Regions from separate parts of the Vogesella facilis genome, predicted to be linked through region 1. Evidence: riboswitches for the same ligand, from Rfam matches in the RefSeq annotation. Region 1 holds a riboswitch; each other region holds the start of a gene.
The links. A riboswitch is a leader RNA that binds a small molecule or an ion and turns the genes downstream of it on or off. The one in region 1 is predicted to bind glycine.
Positions count from the first base shown of each region.

Region 2: another riboswitch for glycine. It lies ahead of glyA (serine hydroxymethyltransferase); the one in region 1 lies ahead of gcvT (glycine cleavage system aminomethyltransferase GcvT).
Region 3: another riboswitch for glycine. It lies ahead of glyA (serine hydroxymethyltransferase); the one in region 1 lies ahead of gcvT (glycine cleavage system aminomethyltransferase GcvT).

Region 1 covers NZ_JBHRXN010000036.1:448,283-450,543, reverse strand. The annotation lists gene gluQRS (tRNA glutamyl-Q(34) synthetase GluQRS) at 1-685, shown strand, start outside; glycine riboswitch at 843-933, shown strand; glycine riboswitch at 943-1,037, shown strand; gene gcvT (glycine cleavage system aminomethyltransferase GcvT) at 1,071-2,156, shown strand; gene gcvH (glycine cleavage system protein GcvH) at 2,238-2,261, shown strand, end outside.
Region 2 covers NZ_JBHRXN010000009.1:25,292-27,552, forward strand. The annotation lists gene glyA (serine hydroxymethyltransferase) at 1-979, opposite strand, end outside; glycine riboswitch at 1,066-1,164, opposite strand; glycine riboswitch at 1,166-1,264, opposite strand; gene ACFOLG_RS02970 (hypothetical protein) at 1,303-1,593, opposite strand; gene ACFOLG_RS02975 (hypothetical protein) at 1,703-1,915, shown strand; gene betA (choline dehydrogenase) at 2,037-2,261, opposite strand, start outside.
Region 3 covers NZ_JBHRXN010000026.1:7,388-9,648, reverse strand. The annotation lists gene ACFOLG_RS09030 (NAD(P)-dependent oxidoreductase) at 1-584, shown strand, start outside; glycine riboswitch at 759-857, shown strand; glycine riboswitch at 859-954, shown strand; gene glyA (serine hydroxymethyltransferase) at 1,097-2,261, shown strand, end outside.

The sequences.
Region 1 (2,261 bases):
CGAGTGGGACGGCGAAGTGGTGTACCAGAGCCAGCGCCACGCACTGTACCGCGCGGCGCTGGCGCAGCTGATCGCCCAGGGCGATGCCTACGGCTGCGGCTGCACGCGCAAGGAAATCGCGGAACATGGCCAACGTGGTGTCGACGGCATGGTCTACCCCGGCAGCTGCCGCCACGGCGTGGCGCCGGGGCGCACGCCGCGCGCCTGGCGGCTGCGGGTGCCGGACGCCGTGCTGGGCTTCGACGATCGCCTGCAAGGCCACTACGCGCAGCAATTGCAGCGCGACATCGGCGACTTCGTGCTGCTGCGCGCCGACGGCTTCTGGGCCTACCAGCTGGCGGTGGTGGTGGACGACATCGAGCAGGGCATCAGCGACATCGTGCGCGGCGCCGATCTGCTGGTGTCTACGCCGCGTCAGCTGTGGCTGCGGCAATGCCTGGGCGGCGCGGCGGTCAGCCACTGCCACCTGCCGCTGATGGTGAATGCCGCCGGCGAGAAACTCTCCAAGCAGACGCTGGCGCCGGCGATTACCCCGGCGCTGGCGGCGCAGGAACTGCGGCTGGCGCTGCTGCGCCTCGGCCACGCCGCGCCGGCCGAGGCGGGTAGCCTGGCCGAGCTGTGGCAGTGGGCGCACGGCCAGTGGTCGCTGTCGCGGGTGCCGGCCGGGCCGGTGACCATTACCTGAGTTGTTGCGCTACCAGCCACCGCGTCAGCCGTGGCTGGCACGCTAAGCGGTTGGCCGCAAAGCGAAATATCACGCCCGGCAGGCAAGGACTTGCCGCAAGTGCCTGAAAAATGGACAAAACCCGACTTGCCAAGCCGGCGGGGGGCGACGATAATCGCCGCATTCCGCAGGAGAGTGCAGCCGCAGGGCTGCCGCCGAAGGCGCAAGTGCACCCGCAATCGCTCAGGCAAAAGGACTGCAAGAATCGGATCGCAAGGTCCGTAGAATCTGGAGAGCGGCGCATATCGCGCCCACCGAAGGGGCTAACGGCGCAATGCCGGAAAATCTCAGGTGCAGGGACAGAGGGGTGTGAGCTAGCGGAAAAACTCACTCCGAGGACTTGCCCATGACGGCCCCGAAACGTACCCCCCTGTTTGATGCGCACATCGCCGCCAATGCAAAGATGGTCGACTTTGCCGGCTGGGAAATGCCCATCCATTACGGCTCGCAGCTGAAAGAACATGAAGTCGTGCGTAGTGACGCCGGCATGTTCGATGTGTCCCACATGACCGTGGTGGACATCACCGGCAGCGACGCCAAAGGCTGGCTGCAAAAGCTGATCGCCAACGACGTGTCCAAACTGGGCTTCGAAGGCAAGGCACTGTACTCCGGCATGCTCAACGAGCAAGGCGGCGTGGTGGACGACCTGATCGTGTACCTGGCGGCCAACGGTTACCGCATGGTGATCAACGCCGGTACCACCGAAAAAGACCTGGCATGGATGGACAAGCAGTCCGCCGGTTTCGACGTGGCACTGAACGTGCGCCGCGACCTGGCCATGCTGGCGGTGCAAGGTCCGCAAGCCATCGCCAAAGTCTGTGCGGTTAAGCCGGACTGGGCCGAAGCCATCCAGGGCCTGAAAGTGTTCCAGGGGCTGCCGTTCGGCGACTGGTTCGTCGCCCGCACCGGCTACACCGGTGAAGACGGCCTGGAAATCATGATTCCCGCTGCCGAAGCCATCACCTTCTTCAACCAGCTGCAAGCTGCCGGCGTAGCGCCGATCGGCCTGGGTGCCCGCGACACCCTGCGCCTGGAAGCCGGCATGAACCTGTACGGCCACGACATGGACGAAACCGTGTCGCCGCTGGAAGCCGGCATGGGCTGGACCATCGCCTGGAACCCGGAAGAGCGCGACTTCATCGGCCGCCAGGCACTGCAGGCGCAGAAGGCCGCCGGCGTGGCCATGAAGCAGGTCGGCCTGGTGCTGGAAGGCCGCGGCGTGCTGCGCGAAGGCCTGAAAGTGGTGGTGGACGGTGCCGAAGGCATCATCACCAGCGGCACCTTCTCGCCGACGCTGAAGCATTCCATCGCCATCGCCCGCGTACCGGCCGCCACCGGCGCCACCGCCCTGGTGGACCTGCGCGGCACGCTGACCGAAGTGCGCGTGGTGAAAATGCCGTTCGTGCGCAATGGCAAGAAAGTTTTTGAATAAGCTGGTGTATAACGACGAGGCGAGAGCGTCGCCCGGTAATACCCAACCAAGATCCAAACTATCTGCATCAGGAGAAACCCCATGAGCAACATCCCCGCCGAACTG
Region 2 (2,261 bases), on a different contig from region 1:
CCTTGTCGATCAGGCTTAGCAGGAACAGGTGGTCGTCGGTCTTGCCGGACACGATGCTGTAGCCGCGCTCCTGGAACACCGCCACCATGGCGCGAGCGTTGGTCAGCACCTGTTTTTGATAGTCGACGAACTCCGGCTGCAGCGCCTCCTGGAACGCCACCGCCTTGGCGGCGATCACGTGCATCAGCGGGCCGCCCTGGATGCCGGGGAACACCACCGAATTCAGTTTCTTCTCCAGCTCCGGGTTGGCTGCAGCCAGAATCAGGCCGCCGCGCGGGCCGCGCAGGGTCTTGTGGGTGGTGGTGGTCACCACGTGGGCGTGCGGAATCGGGTTCGGGTACAGCCCGGCCGCCACCAGGCCGGCCACGTGCGCCATGTCCACGAACAGGTAGGCGCCGATGCTGTCGGCGATCTCGCGCATGCGTTTCCAGTCGACGATCAGCGAGTAGGCGGAGAAACCGGCCACGATCATCTTCGGCTGGTATTCATTGGCCATGCGCTGCACTTCGTCGTAGTCGATCTCGCCGGTTTCCGGGTTCAGGCCGTACTGCACCGCGTGGTAGATCTTGCCGGAGAAATTGACCTTGGCGCCGTGGGTGAGGTGGCCACCGTGGGCCAGGCTCATGCCGAGCACGGTGTCGTGCGGCTCCAGCAGCGCCATGTAGACGGCGGCGTTGGCCTGGCTGCCGGAGTGCGGCTGCACGTTGGCGTAGTCGGCGCCGAACAGCTGCTTGGCGCGATCGATGGCCAGCTGCTCCACTACGTCCACATGTTCGCAGCCGCCGTAGTAGCGCTTGCCGGGGTAGCCCTCGGCATACTTGTTGGTGAGCTGGCTGCCCTGGGCCTGCATCACGCGCGGGCTGGTGTAGTTCTCGGAGGCGATCAGCTCAATGTGGTCCTGCTGGCGTTGGTCTTCGGCCTGCATGGCGGCCCACAGGGCGTCGTCGAAGCCGGCAATCTGCATATCCTGGGTAAACATGGCGCTCTCCAAACGGGTGGGCTGCGGCCAACGTTGGCCGCAAGCCCGATAAACGGGGTGGGTGGTCGCTGGCGACCGTGTTTGCCCCCTCTGTCCGTGTGCCTGAGAGATTGGGCGCGTGGTGCTGCTGACGCGCCGTGCTGCCTTCGGCGAGATGCGCGGGCGCGCATCTGCTCTCCAGAGAGCCTGGGCAGGACAGTTCTTTTGCCTGAGAGTTTTCGGGGCGATTCCCCTTCGGCGCCGCCGCTGGGTGCGTACCCGGGCGATCTCTCCTGTCTGCCTGACATGGCTGTCAGTCAATCTAGAGAGCACCCGGAAGGGCGTCAATGCATGCCGGCGGTGGCTTTTTTACCGCCCGGCAGCGCGGTGGCGGCGTGGCGCGCAGCGGCGGCGAAAAGCACACTATTTGCGTCGGTCATGGCATGAAAGCGGTCGGCTATGGCAATGCGGCGGCGGCGGCCGGCAGCATGGGTGGCCGATTCTAATATTTTGATTTTTATGAGAAATGCGGCTTTTTTGCGACAGTTTGCCTGGCCGGCGGGAGGCGGGCGCTGGCGATGGTGTGGCGGCGAGGTGTTTTCGTTATCGACTGTAATGGATTCGTAAAGATACATTTATATGATCAGTATCGAACATTGATGTCGCAATCTTGATGTTGCATTGCACAAGATGGCGCTACAATTCCGGCATAGTTTGATGACTGAAAACATATTGGAAGCTGAAATGAAATACATTATCTCTAGCCTGCTGGCACTGCTGCGTAACAACAACACTCAACTGGAAGCCGGTCTGCGCGTGAATTACGCCCCGCATGGCTATGTGAAGAAGTTCGACGGCACCGTGGTGGCCTACGACAAGGCGCGCGGCGTGCTGGTGGCCTGGCCGCGTGGTGGCAGCGACTGGCTGTCGAAGGAAGATCTGGCAGTCATCTGCTGAAATATTCGGATATGAAAAAACGGCTCGCAACTGGCGGGCCGTTTTTTTTGTCCTGCCGATGGCGCCAATAAAAAAAGCGCACCACACGGTGCGCCAGAAGGGAGGCCATACCTCAGACGAATCAGCGTACGGTCGCTGGTTTGGGCGGGTACCACAGCAGGGCGGCCTGCGGGTCGCGCGCAGCGGCCTCGGCCAGTTTGACCGGCTGCTGGCCGGCAACAAAGTAGGCGGCCTGCGAGCGCGCCAGCGGTGCACGACCGCGGATGCGGTCGGCGATCTTCTCCGCCAGCATGATGGTGGGGGCGTTGAGGTTGCCGGTGGTGACCTGCGGCATGATCGACGCATC
Region 3 (2,261 bases), on a different contig from region 1:
TGGCCCGCGGCCATCAAGTCAGCGCCATTGTCAGCCGCCCTGAGCGCATTAGCGCTGCGGCCAACCTTGCCGTGCTGGCGGCCAATGCCTATGACGCCGACAGCATCGCCGCAGCCGTGGCCGGCCACGACGTGGTGATCAGCGCCTTCAACCCCGGCTGGGACAAGGCCGACATCCGCCAGCTGTTCCTGCAGGGCCATGCCGCCATCGTGGCCGGGGTCAAGGCCGCCGGCGTGGCGCGCTTCATCGAGGTGGGCGGCGCCGGCAGCCTGTACGTGGCGCCCGGTCTGCAACTGATCGACACCCCGCACTTTCCCGCCGAATACAAGGAAGGCGCCGAAGGCGCGCGCCAGGCGCTGCTGCAGCTGCAGGACGAGCAGCAGCTGGACTGGGCCTTCGTGTCGCCGCCCGCGCTGCTGGCGCCGGGCGAGCGCAGCGGCCAGTACCGGCTGGGCGGCGACCAGCTGCTGATGGCCGGCGACGCCCCGGCCGGCATCAGCGTGGCCGATCTGGCGGTGGCCATCGTCGACGAGGCCGAAACGCCGCAGCATCACCGCCGCCGCTTTACCGCCGCCAGCGTCTGACGCGACGCAGCATCCCCCGCCCCGCCGGTACCGCAAACGCCCGGCGGGGCGTTTTGCGTCTGCAGCCACACAACTTGCTGCAGCTGCACATCGAATACTGTCCGACATGCGTTGACAGCCTCGGCCAGCTTCTCTAGATTGCGCCAAGCCACGCGGCCGATTGCAAGGTTGGCCGCCACCAGCGCAGGAGAGACTGCCCGGACAAGCGTCCAGCGGCAGCGCCGAAGGGGAATCGCCCCAGAAACTCTCAGGCAAAAGAACTGCACTGGTCAGGCACTCTGGAGAGTAGGCCCGCAACCGCGCGGCCTCGCCGAAGGCAGCATGGCCAGTGCACACTGCGCCGCAATCTCTCAGGCAAAGGGACAGAGGGGGCATCGTCCGGTGATACCGGGCGGACGCCCATCCATCTGTCTGCCGCATCCAGCAGACCGTCCGCCCGTCACCGCCCGTTTTATTCAAGGCGCGGTGCGGCCAACCTTTTGCCGCCTGCGCCGGCGACCAGGAGATACGCGATGTTTACCCAGGATATGCAGATTGCCGGTTTCGACGACGCCCTGTGGGCCGCCATGCAGGCCGAAGACCAACGCCAGCAGGACCACATCGAGCTGATCGCCTCCGAGAACTACACCAGCCCGCGCGTGATGCAGGCCCAGGGCAGCCAGCTCACCAACAAATATGCAGAGGGCTACCCCGGCAAGCGCTACTACGGCGGCTGCGAACACGTGGACGTGGTGGAGCAACTGGCCATCGACCGCGCCAAGCAGCTGTTCGGCGCCGACTACGCCAACGTGCAGCCGCATTCCGGCAGCCAGGCCAATGCTGCGGTGTACATGGCGCTCTTGGAGCCGCACGACACCGTGCTCGGCATGAGCCTGGCCCACGGCGGCCACCTCACCCACGGCGCCAAGGTCAACTTCTCCGGCAAGATCTACCACGCGGTGCAGTACGGCCTGAACCCGGAAACCGGCGAGATCGACTACGACGAAGTGCAGCGCATGGCCAACGAATACCAGCCGAAGATGATCGTGGCCGGCTTCTCCGCCTACTCGCTGATCGTCGACTGGAAACGCATGAGCGAGATCGCCGACAGCATCGGCGCCTATTTGTTCGTGGACATGGCCCATGTGGCCGGCCTGGTGGCGGCCGGGCTGTACCCGAACCCGATTCCGCACGCCCACGTGGTGACCACCACCACCCACAAGACCCTGCGCGGCCCGCGTGGCGGCCTGATCCTGGCGGCGGCCAACCCGGAGCTGGAGAAGAAGCTGAACTCGGTGGTATTCCCCGGCATCCAGGGCGGCCCGCTGATGCACGTGATCGCCGCCAAGGCAGTGGCATTCCAGGAAGCGCTGCAGCCGGAGTTCGTCGACTACCAGAAGCAGGTGCTGGCCAACGCCCGCGCCATGGTGAAGGTGTTCCAGGACCGCGGCTACAGCATCGTGTCCGGCAAGACCGACGACCACCTGTTCCTGCTGAGCCTGATCGACAAGGGCCTCACCGGCAAGGCGGCCGATGCCGCGCTGGGCGCCGCCCACATCACAGTGAACAAGAACGCGGTGCCGAACGATCCGCAAAGCCCGTTCGTGACCAGCGGCATCCGCATCGGCACCCCGGCCATCACCAGCCGTGGCTTCAAGGAGACCGAAGCGCGCCAGGTGGCGCACTGGGTGTGCGACA